Actinomadura luzonensis: one gene and its partner. The protein of the gene in region 2 interacts with the protein of the main gene of each other region in a pairwise test. Links are inferred from orthologs where the notes say so. Each region holds a gene or a part of one and is shown on either strand. Other genes may lie near its edges.

Region 1 (5,170 bases), 5.0 Mb from region 2 along the record:
CAGCGCCGCCCCGATCACGGCCAGCAGCACCAGGTCGGGCGCCCCGCCGGCGGGCAACGACAGCCGGTTGACCAGCATGACCTGCACCAGCAGCGCGAGCAGAACGCACAGCGCGCCGATCACCGCGATCCCTCCTTGGGCGGCAGGACCGCGTCACGCGGATCCCGCTTCGGCGCCTCGACCACCACGCCGACGGCGTCCAGGGCGGTCAGGTCGGAGTAGGGCCGGGCGTAGGCGATGCGGGTCAGCTCGCCGGGCGTCGACTCCACCCGCTCGATCACCCCGATCGGCACCCCCGGCACGTACGGCCGCCCGTTCTGCGAGCCGAAGCTGACGATCCGCCCGCCCCGGACCAGCGGCGCGGTGGAGTCGAGCAGCCGGAACTGCACGAGCCTGCCGTGCTCGCCCACCCCGTGGACGACGCCGATCTCCTTGCCGCCCTCCAGCCGCGCGCCCGCCGCCGAGGCGGGGTCGCTGATGAGCAGCACGGTCGAGCTGGTGGTCGAGGCCTGGATGACGCGCCCGACGAGCCCGTCGCCGTTGAGCACGGTCATCTCGGTGCGCACCCCGTCGGTGGTGCCCGCGTCGATCTGCACGGTGTCCTCGAACCCCGGCTGGCCGCGCCGGGCCACCACGTTGGCCGGGACGATCTTGTATCCGCCGGCTCCCGCCAGCCCCAGCAGCTTCTTCAGCTCGCTCGCCCGGCCGGCGTCGAGCCTGCCCGCCGCGATGCCGGCCTTGAGCCTGGCGTTCTCCTCCGTCAGCGCCTTGATGCGGTCCTGGGCGGCGGGCGCGCTGAGCAGGGCCTGCACGAAGCCGCTCACCGGCCGCACCACGCCGCCGCCGAACTGCTCGGCCGAGCCGAACACCCAGGAGCCGGCGGTGCGCAACGGGCGCAGCGGCGAGCCGTCGCCCGTGCGATGGTCGACGGTCAGGATGACGAGGGCCGCCGTGAGCAGCGCCCCGAGGACGAGCCGGGCCCGGCGCGAGTCTCTCATCAGTGTCGCGACTCCGGAACGAGGACCTCCTGCAGCGCCTCGAAGTCCTCGGCGCACTTGCCTGAGCCGATGGCGACCGAGTCGAGGGCGTTCTCCACGAGGTGGACCGGCATGCCGGTCTCCGCCTTGACGCGCTCGTCGAGGCCCTTGAGCAGGGCGCCGCCGCCGGTGAGCGCGATGCCGCGGTCCATGATGTCGCCGGACAGCTCGGGCGGGCACTTGTCGAGCGTGGTCTTGACGGCGTCGACGATCGCGTTGACCGGCTCCTCGATCGCCTTCCTGATCTCCTCGCCGGAGACGATGATCGTCTTCGGCAGGCCGCTGACGAGGTCGCGCCCGCGGATCTCCGCGTGCATCTCCTCGCCGTTGGGACAGGCCGAGCCGATCGCCATCTTGATCTCCTCGGCGGTGCGCTCGCCGAGCATCAGCGAGAACTCCTTCTTGGCGAACGCCATGACCGCCTGGTCGAGCTCGTCGCCGCCGATCCTGATCGACTGCGCGGTGACCACGCCGCCCATCGAGATGATCGCCACCTCGGTGGTGCCGCCGCCGATGTCGACGACCATGTTGCCCGTCGGCTCGTGCACCGGCAGCCCGGCGCCGATCGCGGCGGCCATGGGCTCTTCCACGATGTAGACCTTGCGGGCGCCGGCCTGGTAGCCGGCCTCCTTGACCGCCCGCTGCTCCACGCTCGTGATGCCGCTCGGCACGGCGATGATGATGCGCGGCTTGGCAAAGTGGCGGCGTTTGTGCACCCTTTGGATGAAATATCGCAACATGCGTTCGGTGACGTCGAAGTCGGCGATCACGCCGTCCTTCAACGGCCGGACGGCCACGATGTTGCCTGGCGTGCGGCCGATCATGCGCTTGGCCTCGATGCCGACCGCCACGATCTTCCCCGTAGTGGTGTTGATCGCAACGACTGACGGCTCGTTGAGCACGATGCCGCGGCCACGCACGTAGACCAGCGTGTTGGCGGTGCCCAGGTCGACCGCCATGTCACGGCCGAGGAACGCGAGCTTGCTGCCCATGGGGAACGGAGCCCTCCGTAACGTCGTTCGCGAATGACTACGGATTGAATTCGAATCGTAACGTGACGTACCCGCCGATGAGCGTAGTGAGCCGCCGCGCCCCTCAAAAATCTCCAGCCCCAAGCTCAACCGCAATTTTGCCCAGATAGGCGCACAACGCCCGAACGCCGCCTGGAACGCTCCAAAAGCCCCGACCCGCAACCCTCGACTCTCGCGCCACACGCTACGCGAGCCCACCGACAAAAACGCGCCGACGCGACCCGGGCGGTCACGACGCGCCCCAGGAGCCACCGCGGAAAAACACGCGCGCCCGCACAGCGCGCAGGGCTGTACGGGCGCGAGGACCGCCCCGGACGCCGCCGCTCAGCACGAGCGCGGCGCGAGGCGGTGGCTCACCTGCCGACGGCGGTCAGAACCGGTCCGGGAAGAAGATCTTGATCTCCCGGGCGGCGGACTCGGGCGAGTCCGAGCCGTGCACGACGTTCTCGCTGATCTCCAGCGCGTGGTCGCCGCGGATCGTGCCAGGGGGGGACTTGACCGGGTCGGTGGCGCCGGCCAGCGCACGGAAGGCCTCGACGGCGCGCGGGCCCTCCAGCACCAGGGCGACGAGCGGGCCCGAGGTGATGAACTCGACGAGCTCGCCGAAGAACGGCCGCTCGGAGTGCTCGGCGTAGTGCGCCTTGGCGGTGTCGGCGTCGAGGGTGCGCAGGTCCATCGCCACGACCTTGAGGCCCTTGCGCTCCACACGGGAGATCACGTCACCGATGAGGCCACGCTTCACCCCGTCGGGCTTGATCAGGACAAGAGTGCGCTCGGACACTTGGAGTTCTCCTTCGAACAGAATGGGGTCGCGGCTACCGGCGCCCGGCCTCACCGCGAGGACGCTTCGCCGGGCACAGGGGCCCGCACGTCGCCGTAGCCGGGCCCTCAGCTTACCGTCCCGGGCCCGCACCCTCGTTTCCGACGGCGATCCCGCCCCTCACGGACCTGCCGGCGCGCAGGCGGGACGGTACTCGCGACCACGGACCCGCTCCGCCGCGGAGAGCGGCGTCGTCGGGGCCTCGCGCTAGGGGACGGTGCCGTCCTCCGGCGACTGCCCTTGCGGCGGGATCGCGGGCACCGCCCCTTCCTCACTTCCGGGCTGCTCGAAGGCGTGCCCGGCCGCCACCGGCAGGACCACCCTGGGCACCACCCCGGTCGGCGCGTCCTCGTCCTCCTCAGCGACCGGAGCCCCGGACGCCTCCACGGGATCGACCACGGAATCGACCACGGGATCGACCGCGGGCACGTCGATCACGACGTCCCCCCACTTCCGCACGCCCCCGCCGGCCGGTCGCCCGCCACAGTCCACCGCCTCGCTCCCGCGCGCCGTCCCGCCGGCACGCGCCGTCTCCTCCCGGCCGGACGCCACCAGCACGTCGCCGAGAACGCACGGCGGCTCCTCCTCCTCGGCGTCGCCTGCAGTGCGCCGGGCCAGCACCGCCGCCATCACGATCACCACCACCATCAGGAACCCGCCGACGAGCGCCCACCAGTGCAGCGCCCCCACGAACTTGTCGACCAGCTCCTGCGCCGACCGCACCCCGTCCAGCATGGCCATCTGCACCCCGGTCCCGAGCAGGAACCCGGCCAGCACCCCCGCCACGCAGAGCGACAGCCCGAACGCCGCCACCCCGGCCCCGACCTCCTGCAACGTCGCCGTCACCGCCACCGCCGCGCCCACCGCCAGCAGCGTGAACGGCACCGCGAGCACCAGCCCGTCCGCCGACGGCACCACCAGCCGGACCGAGCACAGCCCCACCACCATGGACAGCAGGCCCAGCGGCCCGAGCCACCGCCCCGCGGCGGCCGCGAACAGCCGCACCGCCACCGCCGCGCCGATCGCGAGCACCCCCGCGATCCCGTACGGGAGCCACAGCCCGCGCAGCCCCGGCCCGCCGAGCCCGCCCATCTCCACCAGCGTCACCTGCGCCGCGCTCGGCAGCAGCACCACGCCGACGGCGACCAGCACGTACGCCGCCCGCCGGCTCTCCGCGGTGCCCATGGACGCCAGCACCAGGAGCCCGGCCACCGCCGCACCCGCCAGCGCCATCACCGGCGCCGCCCGCCAGCCCGCGGTGGCGGTGCTGATCGCCACCACCGCGATCCCGGCCGCCGGCACGACGGTCAGCAGCAGCCGGCTACGTTCCCGCGGGTCGGGAGCGGGCGCGGCGGGCCGGCCGAGCAGCATCCAGGCGACCAGGTGCGCGGCGGCGAGCCCCAGCGCGATCCCCGTGACCAGCGGGTACGGCTGCAGTGTCACCTTCCAGCTGCTCACCTCGTCGAGCGGCCACAGCGCCAGCGCCTGGGCCGCGAGCAGGCTCAGCGCGAACGTCCCGGCCCACAGCGCCCGCAACACCGGCGTACGCTGCCAGACCGCGACGAGCGTGGCGGGCACCAGCAGCCCGGCCCCCACGCCGCGCAGCACCCGGGCGGCGCCGACGACCAGCTCGGTGGCCGCGTAGCCGCCCGCCGCGTCGGACAGCGCCACCAGCGCCAGCCCGGCGAGCATGAGGTGGGCCACCGGCACCCGCCGCAGCGCCACCGCCGCGAGCGGAACGGTCAGCATGAGCGCGGGCAGGGCGAGCCCGTGCGTGCGCATCAGGCCCACCTGGTCGAGGTCGCCGGGCAGCAGCTTGGCGACGACGGAGAGCGTGTTGGGGATCGTGGTGATCGCCAGCGGCAGCGCGGACACGACCAGCAGCCCGAGCAGAGTGTCGAGCAACCAGGGATGTCTGGGCGCAGTCGGACGGAGCGACCGCTGGATCGGGGGGACGGCCATGTAGGCCGACTTTAGCGGGAAGTAGCGCCCTCGACACGGCGAGCGACGATAATCGCGGTTATCCACAGGGCCGCGAAGATCGCGCCGAGGAAGAACATGGACGTCACGAGGAAACCGGCGCCGATCGCCAGCACCTGCACGACACTGCCGAGCACGTACCCCACGGGCTTCTTGAGCAGGCCCGCGGCCACGACGCACAACACCGCGAGCCCGATCCCGACGGTCACCGCCAGCGCGGGCGCGACCTTGCCGATGGTGATCGCGACCGGCGTGATCAGCCCGGCGACGATCGCCTCCATGCCGAGCACGCTGGCCCCCAG
Region 2 (4,126 bases):
CGGTGAGGGGCTCGTGGCGAGGCTCGCTTGTGGTGATCGCCATGGGGGGGGTGGCGGGGTGTGGCTGAGTGGGGCCGTGCAGGGGGATCAGCGGTGCCCGTCCGGGTGAGGGGCGAGGTGCAGAGCGGGGCCTGTCCGGAGCAGGAGGCCGGTCCAGAGCGGGGCCGGTCCGCGGGCAGGGCCCGACCTGGAACGCGGGCGGTCCGTGGACAGGGCCGGTCCGGGGCAGGGCCGGTCCGCGGGGCGGCAGTGCCCCGCGGGTGGCGGCTGTGCGGGTCCGCGTGGCACCGGCGGCGCCCCTGCCGGTGGCGGTTGCCGGTCATCGCGGCAGCGGCGGCGCCCCGGCGGGTGGCGGCTGCCGTCAGGTGCCGTCAGGGTGCCGTCAGGGTGGCGGTGCCCCTGCAGGGTGGGCGTGCCGGTGCCGGTGTGCCGCGTTCGGGGTGGTCGGCGGGGTGGTGGGTCAGCTGGAGGCGGCGGCGGGGGCCGGCGTGGAGCTGGACGACGAGCTGGAGGAGTCCGAGGAGGACTTGCTCTCCGACGACTTCGACGACCCGTTGCCGGACGACGACCCGTTCGACGACGAGGCCGACGAAGACGGGGACGACGTGCGGTTGTCGGTCCGGTAGAAGCCGGAGCCCTTGAACACGATGCCCACCGCAGAGAAGACCTTCCGCAGGTTGCCTTCGCACTTCGGGCACACCGTCAACGCGTCGTCCGTGAACTTCTGGACGACCTCGAGCTGCTCACCGCAGTCGTTACAGGCGTACTGGTAAGTCGGCACGCGGCTCCTCCTACAGACTCTGGCACTCGAGCGTTGCGACTGCTAATGGTAACCGATGCGGTCAAACACCTATTCCAACCCCCGCTCCCCGTACCAACCCGCCAGCTTGCCGCTGCGGCTGACGGCGCGCAGGCGGCGTTCGACCTGCTCGCGGCAGGCGGCCGTGGTGACGAGGAGGAGCTGGTCGTCGGAGCGGATGCGGGTGGTGTCGCCGGGCACGAACGATTTGCCGTCACGCACGACCAGGGTCACCTGGGCGCCGGCGGGGAGCCGCAGCTCGAAGATCTCGACGCCGTGCAGCCGGGAGCCGGGCGGCACCTTGACCTGCAGCAGGTCCGCCTTGAGTTCCTCCAGGGGAGCGGACTCCACCGACAGGTCGTGTGCCTCGCCGGGCGCGGCCACGCCGAGGACGCGGGCCACGAACGGCAGCGTCGGCCCCTGCAGCAGCGTGAACACGATGACGATCACGAAGACCTGGTTGAAGATCTCCTTCGAGCCCTCGACGCCGGCCGCCCAGGGGATGGTCGCGAGCACGATGGGGATCGCGCCGCGCAGCCCCGCCCAGGACAGGAACGCCTGTTCGCGCCAGGGCACCCAGCCCAGCCGCACCGCCCACGCGAACGCGGAGCTGACCAGCACGGACAGCGGCCGGGCGAGAAGCACCAGGACGGTCCCGGTGATCAGCCCGGGAACGACCGCGGACGGCATCTCCTTGTGGCTGGCCATCATGCCGAGCATCACGAACAGCCCGATCTGCGCCAGCCAGGCTGCGCCCTCGGCGAACCCGCGGGTGGCCGCCCGGTGCGGCAGCCGCGAGTTGCCGAGGATCAAGGCCGTCAGGTACACCGCCAGGAAGCCCGAGCCGTGCAGCAGCACGGCGCCGCCGTACGAGACGAAGGTGAGCGCGAGCACCGCGAGCGGGTAGAGGCCGGAGGCGGGCAGGGCGACGCGGCGCAGCGTGTACGCGCCCGCGGGCCCCACGGCGAGGCCTACCCCGGCGCCGATGACGAGCTCGAGTGTGGTCTCCAGCAGGAACGTTCCCACGTCGGGCGCGTGGCCGGCGGCGCTGCTGAGCAGCGTCACGGCGATGACGGTGGGGGCGTCGTTGAAGCCCGACTCGGCCTCCAAGATGCCCGCGAGCCGCGACGGCAGCGGCAGGCGGCGCAGCACGGAGAAGACCGCGGCCGCGTCCGTGGAGGCCAGGACCGCGCCGAGCAGCAGCGCGGTGTTGGTGTCGAGGCCGAGGAGCCCCTGGACGGCCAGCGCGACGACCACGATGCTGACCGTCACGCCGAGCAGCGCCATGATCAACGCCATCGGCACCGACCGCCGGACGTGCGACCAGGTGGTGGTCAGACCGCCTTCGGCCAGGATCAGCGCGAGCGCGGTCAGCCCGATCTGCTGGGCGAGCAGCGGGCTCTGGAACGACAGCCCGAACCCGAAGTCGCCCAGGACCAGGCCGAACCCGAGGAAGAGAAGGAGACTGGGGAGCCCACTGAGGTGCGCGACGCGGACGGACGCGATGGCCGCGATGACGATTGCTGCGCCGACGAGTAGCCAGACATCATGCGTCATCCGCCCCCCTCTCGTCCCTGTGTTCACATAAGAGTAGTGAGTCCTTCGGGGGTCATCGCAAAGCGGACCGGCTGGTCGTGCGGCTCGGCGGGCACGTCGTCGAGCAGCTCGCCGGAGTGCAGCAGGGCCACGGTGGGGACGTTCGGGCCGACCCGGGCCAGGGCGCGGTCGTAGGAGCCGCCGCCGCGGCCGAGGCGCACGCCGCTCTTGCGGGCGACGGCCAGCGCGGGCACGATCACGAGCGCGGCGGTGCGGACGGCGTCGACGCCGCGGCGGGTGTCCACCGGCTCCATGAGCCCGTAGCGGCCGGGCGCGAGGGTGTCCGGCCCGTCGTACACCGCCCAATCCAGGTCATTGTCGGCACGCAGGACCGGCAGCATGACGGTGGCTCCATGTTTCCAGAGAGCGAACACGAGCCCGTGCGTCTCCGGCTCCACCCCCGTCGACCAGTAGCAGGCCACCAATCCGGCCATTTGGACCCACGGCTGGTCGAGCAGCGTTTCGCGGGTCTTGATGGCGTTTGCGCGCAGTTGCTCCGGGGAGAGGGAGGCGCGCGCCGCATTCACCTGACGACGGAGGTTCGTCTTGTTCACAGGTCCCTCCACTAGGGTCTACTCATGGCTGACTTCGACCCTGTGACGAAAGCCGTCGTGCCCGCCGCGGGTCTGGGCACCCGGTTCCTTCCGGCGACCAAGGCGACACCCAAGGAGATGTTGCCCATCGTCGACAAGCCCGCGATCCAGTATGTCGTCGAGGAGGCCGCCTCCGCCGGGCTCCTGGACGTCTTGATGGTCACCGGCAAGAACAAGCGCTCGATCGAGGACCACTTCGACCGCGCGTTCGAGCTGGAGGAGGTCCTTGAGGCCAAGGGCGATGAGCACCGGTTGTCCCAGGTCCGCGAGCCGGCGTCCCTGGCCACGCTGCACTACGTGCGACAGGGCGAGCCCAAGGGCCTCGGCCACGCCGTGCTCTGCGCCAAGCAGCACGTGGGCGACCACCCGTTCGCCTGCCTGCTCGGTGACGACCTCATCGACCGCCGTGACCACCTGCTCCAGCGCATGATCGAGGTACGCGACACGTACGGCGGCAGCGTGATCGCCCTGATGGAGGTGCCGAAGGAGCAGGTCTCCCTGTACGGCGTGGCGACCATCGAGGCCACGGCCGAGGACGACGTCGTCAGGGTGACCGACCTCGTGGAGAAGCCGCCGGCCGACGAGGCGCCGTCCAACTGGGCCATCATCGGGCGTTACGTCATCGACCCGGCCGTGTTCGAGGTGCTGGAGAACACCGAGCCGGGGCGTGGCGGCGAGATCCAGCTCACCGACGCGCTGCGCACGCTGGCGGGGCGCGGCTCGGAGGAGGGCGGCCCGGTGCACGGGGTGCTGTTCCGCGGCCGGCGTTACGACACCGGCGACAAGCTGGACTATCTGCGGACGGTGGTGAAGTTCGCGGCGGATCGGGAGGATCTGGCGTCGGAGTTCGTGCCGTGGCTGCGGGAGTTCCTCGATGAGGTCGGCTGATCCGTCGGGGACGGGCGGGTCGCCGCACGCGGGTGATCACCACGGGGCCGCAGGTCCGCTGAAGCCGGTGGAGGCGCATCTGGCGGACATCCTGGCCACCGTGCGCCCGCTGGCGCCCATCGAGCTCGACGTGGAGCAGGCGCTGGGGGCGACGCTGGCCGAGGAGGTGTCCTCGCCGGTTCCGCTGCCGCCGTTCGACAATTCGGCCATGGACGGCTATGCCGTTCGGGCTGTTGATATATCCGACGTT

What was found.
Region 1: the proteins of MF672_RS05830 (region 2) and ndk interact in binary tests that used the Escherichia coli proteins (3 or more experiments, as listed by UniProt). The link is inferred for Actinomadura luzonensis from one-to-one orthologs.

What each region holds. Positions count from the first base shown.
Region 1 is NZ_JAKRKC020000001.1:6,248,066-6,253,235, forward strand. Bases 1,145-4,075 are described here. They hold ndk (nucleoside-diphosphate kinase), read right to left. Parts: upstream 2,850-4,075; coding sequence 2,439-2,849; downstream 1,145-2,438. Other genes in these bases: MF672_RS29575 (rod shape-determining protein), read right to left, coding at 1,145-2,029; MF672_RS29585 (hypothetical protein), read right to left, coding at 3,096-4,075. Also shown: rod shape-determining protein MreD, read right to left, coding at 1-123; rod shape-determining protein MreC, read right to left, coding at 120-998; more of MF672_RS29575, read right to left, coding at 998-1,144; more of MF672_RS29585, read right to left, coding at 4,076-4,793; MF672_RS29590 (DUF4233 domain-containing protein), read right to left, coding at 4,862-5,170. UniProt on the Escherichia coli protein: Major role in the synthesis of nucleoside triphosphates other than ATP. The ATP gamma phosphate is transferred to the NDP beta phosphate via a ping-pong mechanism, using a phosphorylated active-site intermediate.
Region 2 is NZ_JAKRKC020000001.1:1,231,661-1,235,786, reverse strand. What follows is about bases 1,165-4,126. They hold MF672_RS05830 (5-formyltetrahydrofolate cyclo-ligase), read right to left. Parts: upstream 2,950-4,126; coding sequence 2,380-2,949; downstream 1,165-2,379. Other genes in these bases: glp (molybdotransferase-like divisome protein Glp), read left to right, coding at 3,935-4,126; galU (UTP--glucose-1-phosphate uridylyltransferase GalU), read left to right, coding at 2,974-3,876; MF672_RS05835 (potassium/proton antiporter), read right to left, coding at 1,165-2,356. In the rest of the region: MF672_RS05845 (MFS transporter), read left to right, coding at 1-6; MF672_RS51760 (hypothetical protein), read left to right, coding at 453-626; more of MF672_RS05835, read right to left, coding at 851-1,164. UniProt on the Escherichia coli protein: Involved in the removal of 5-formyltetrahydrofolate.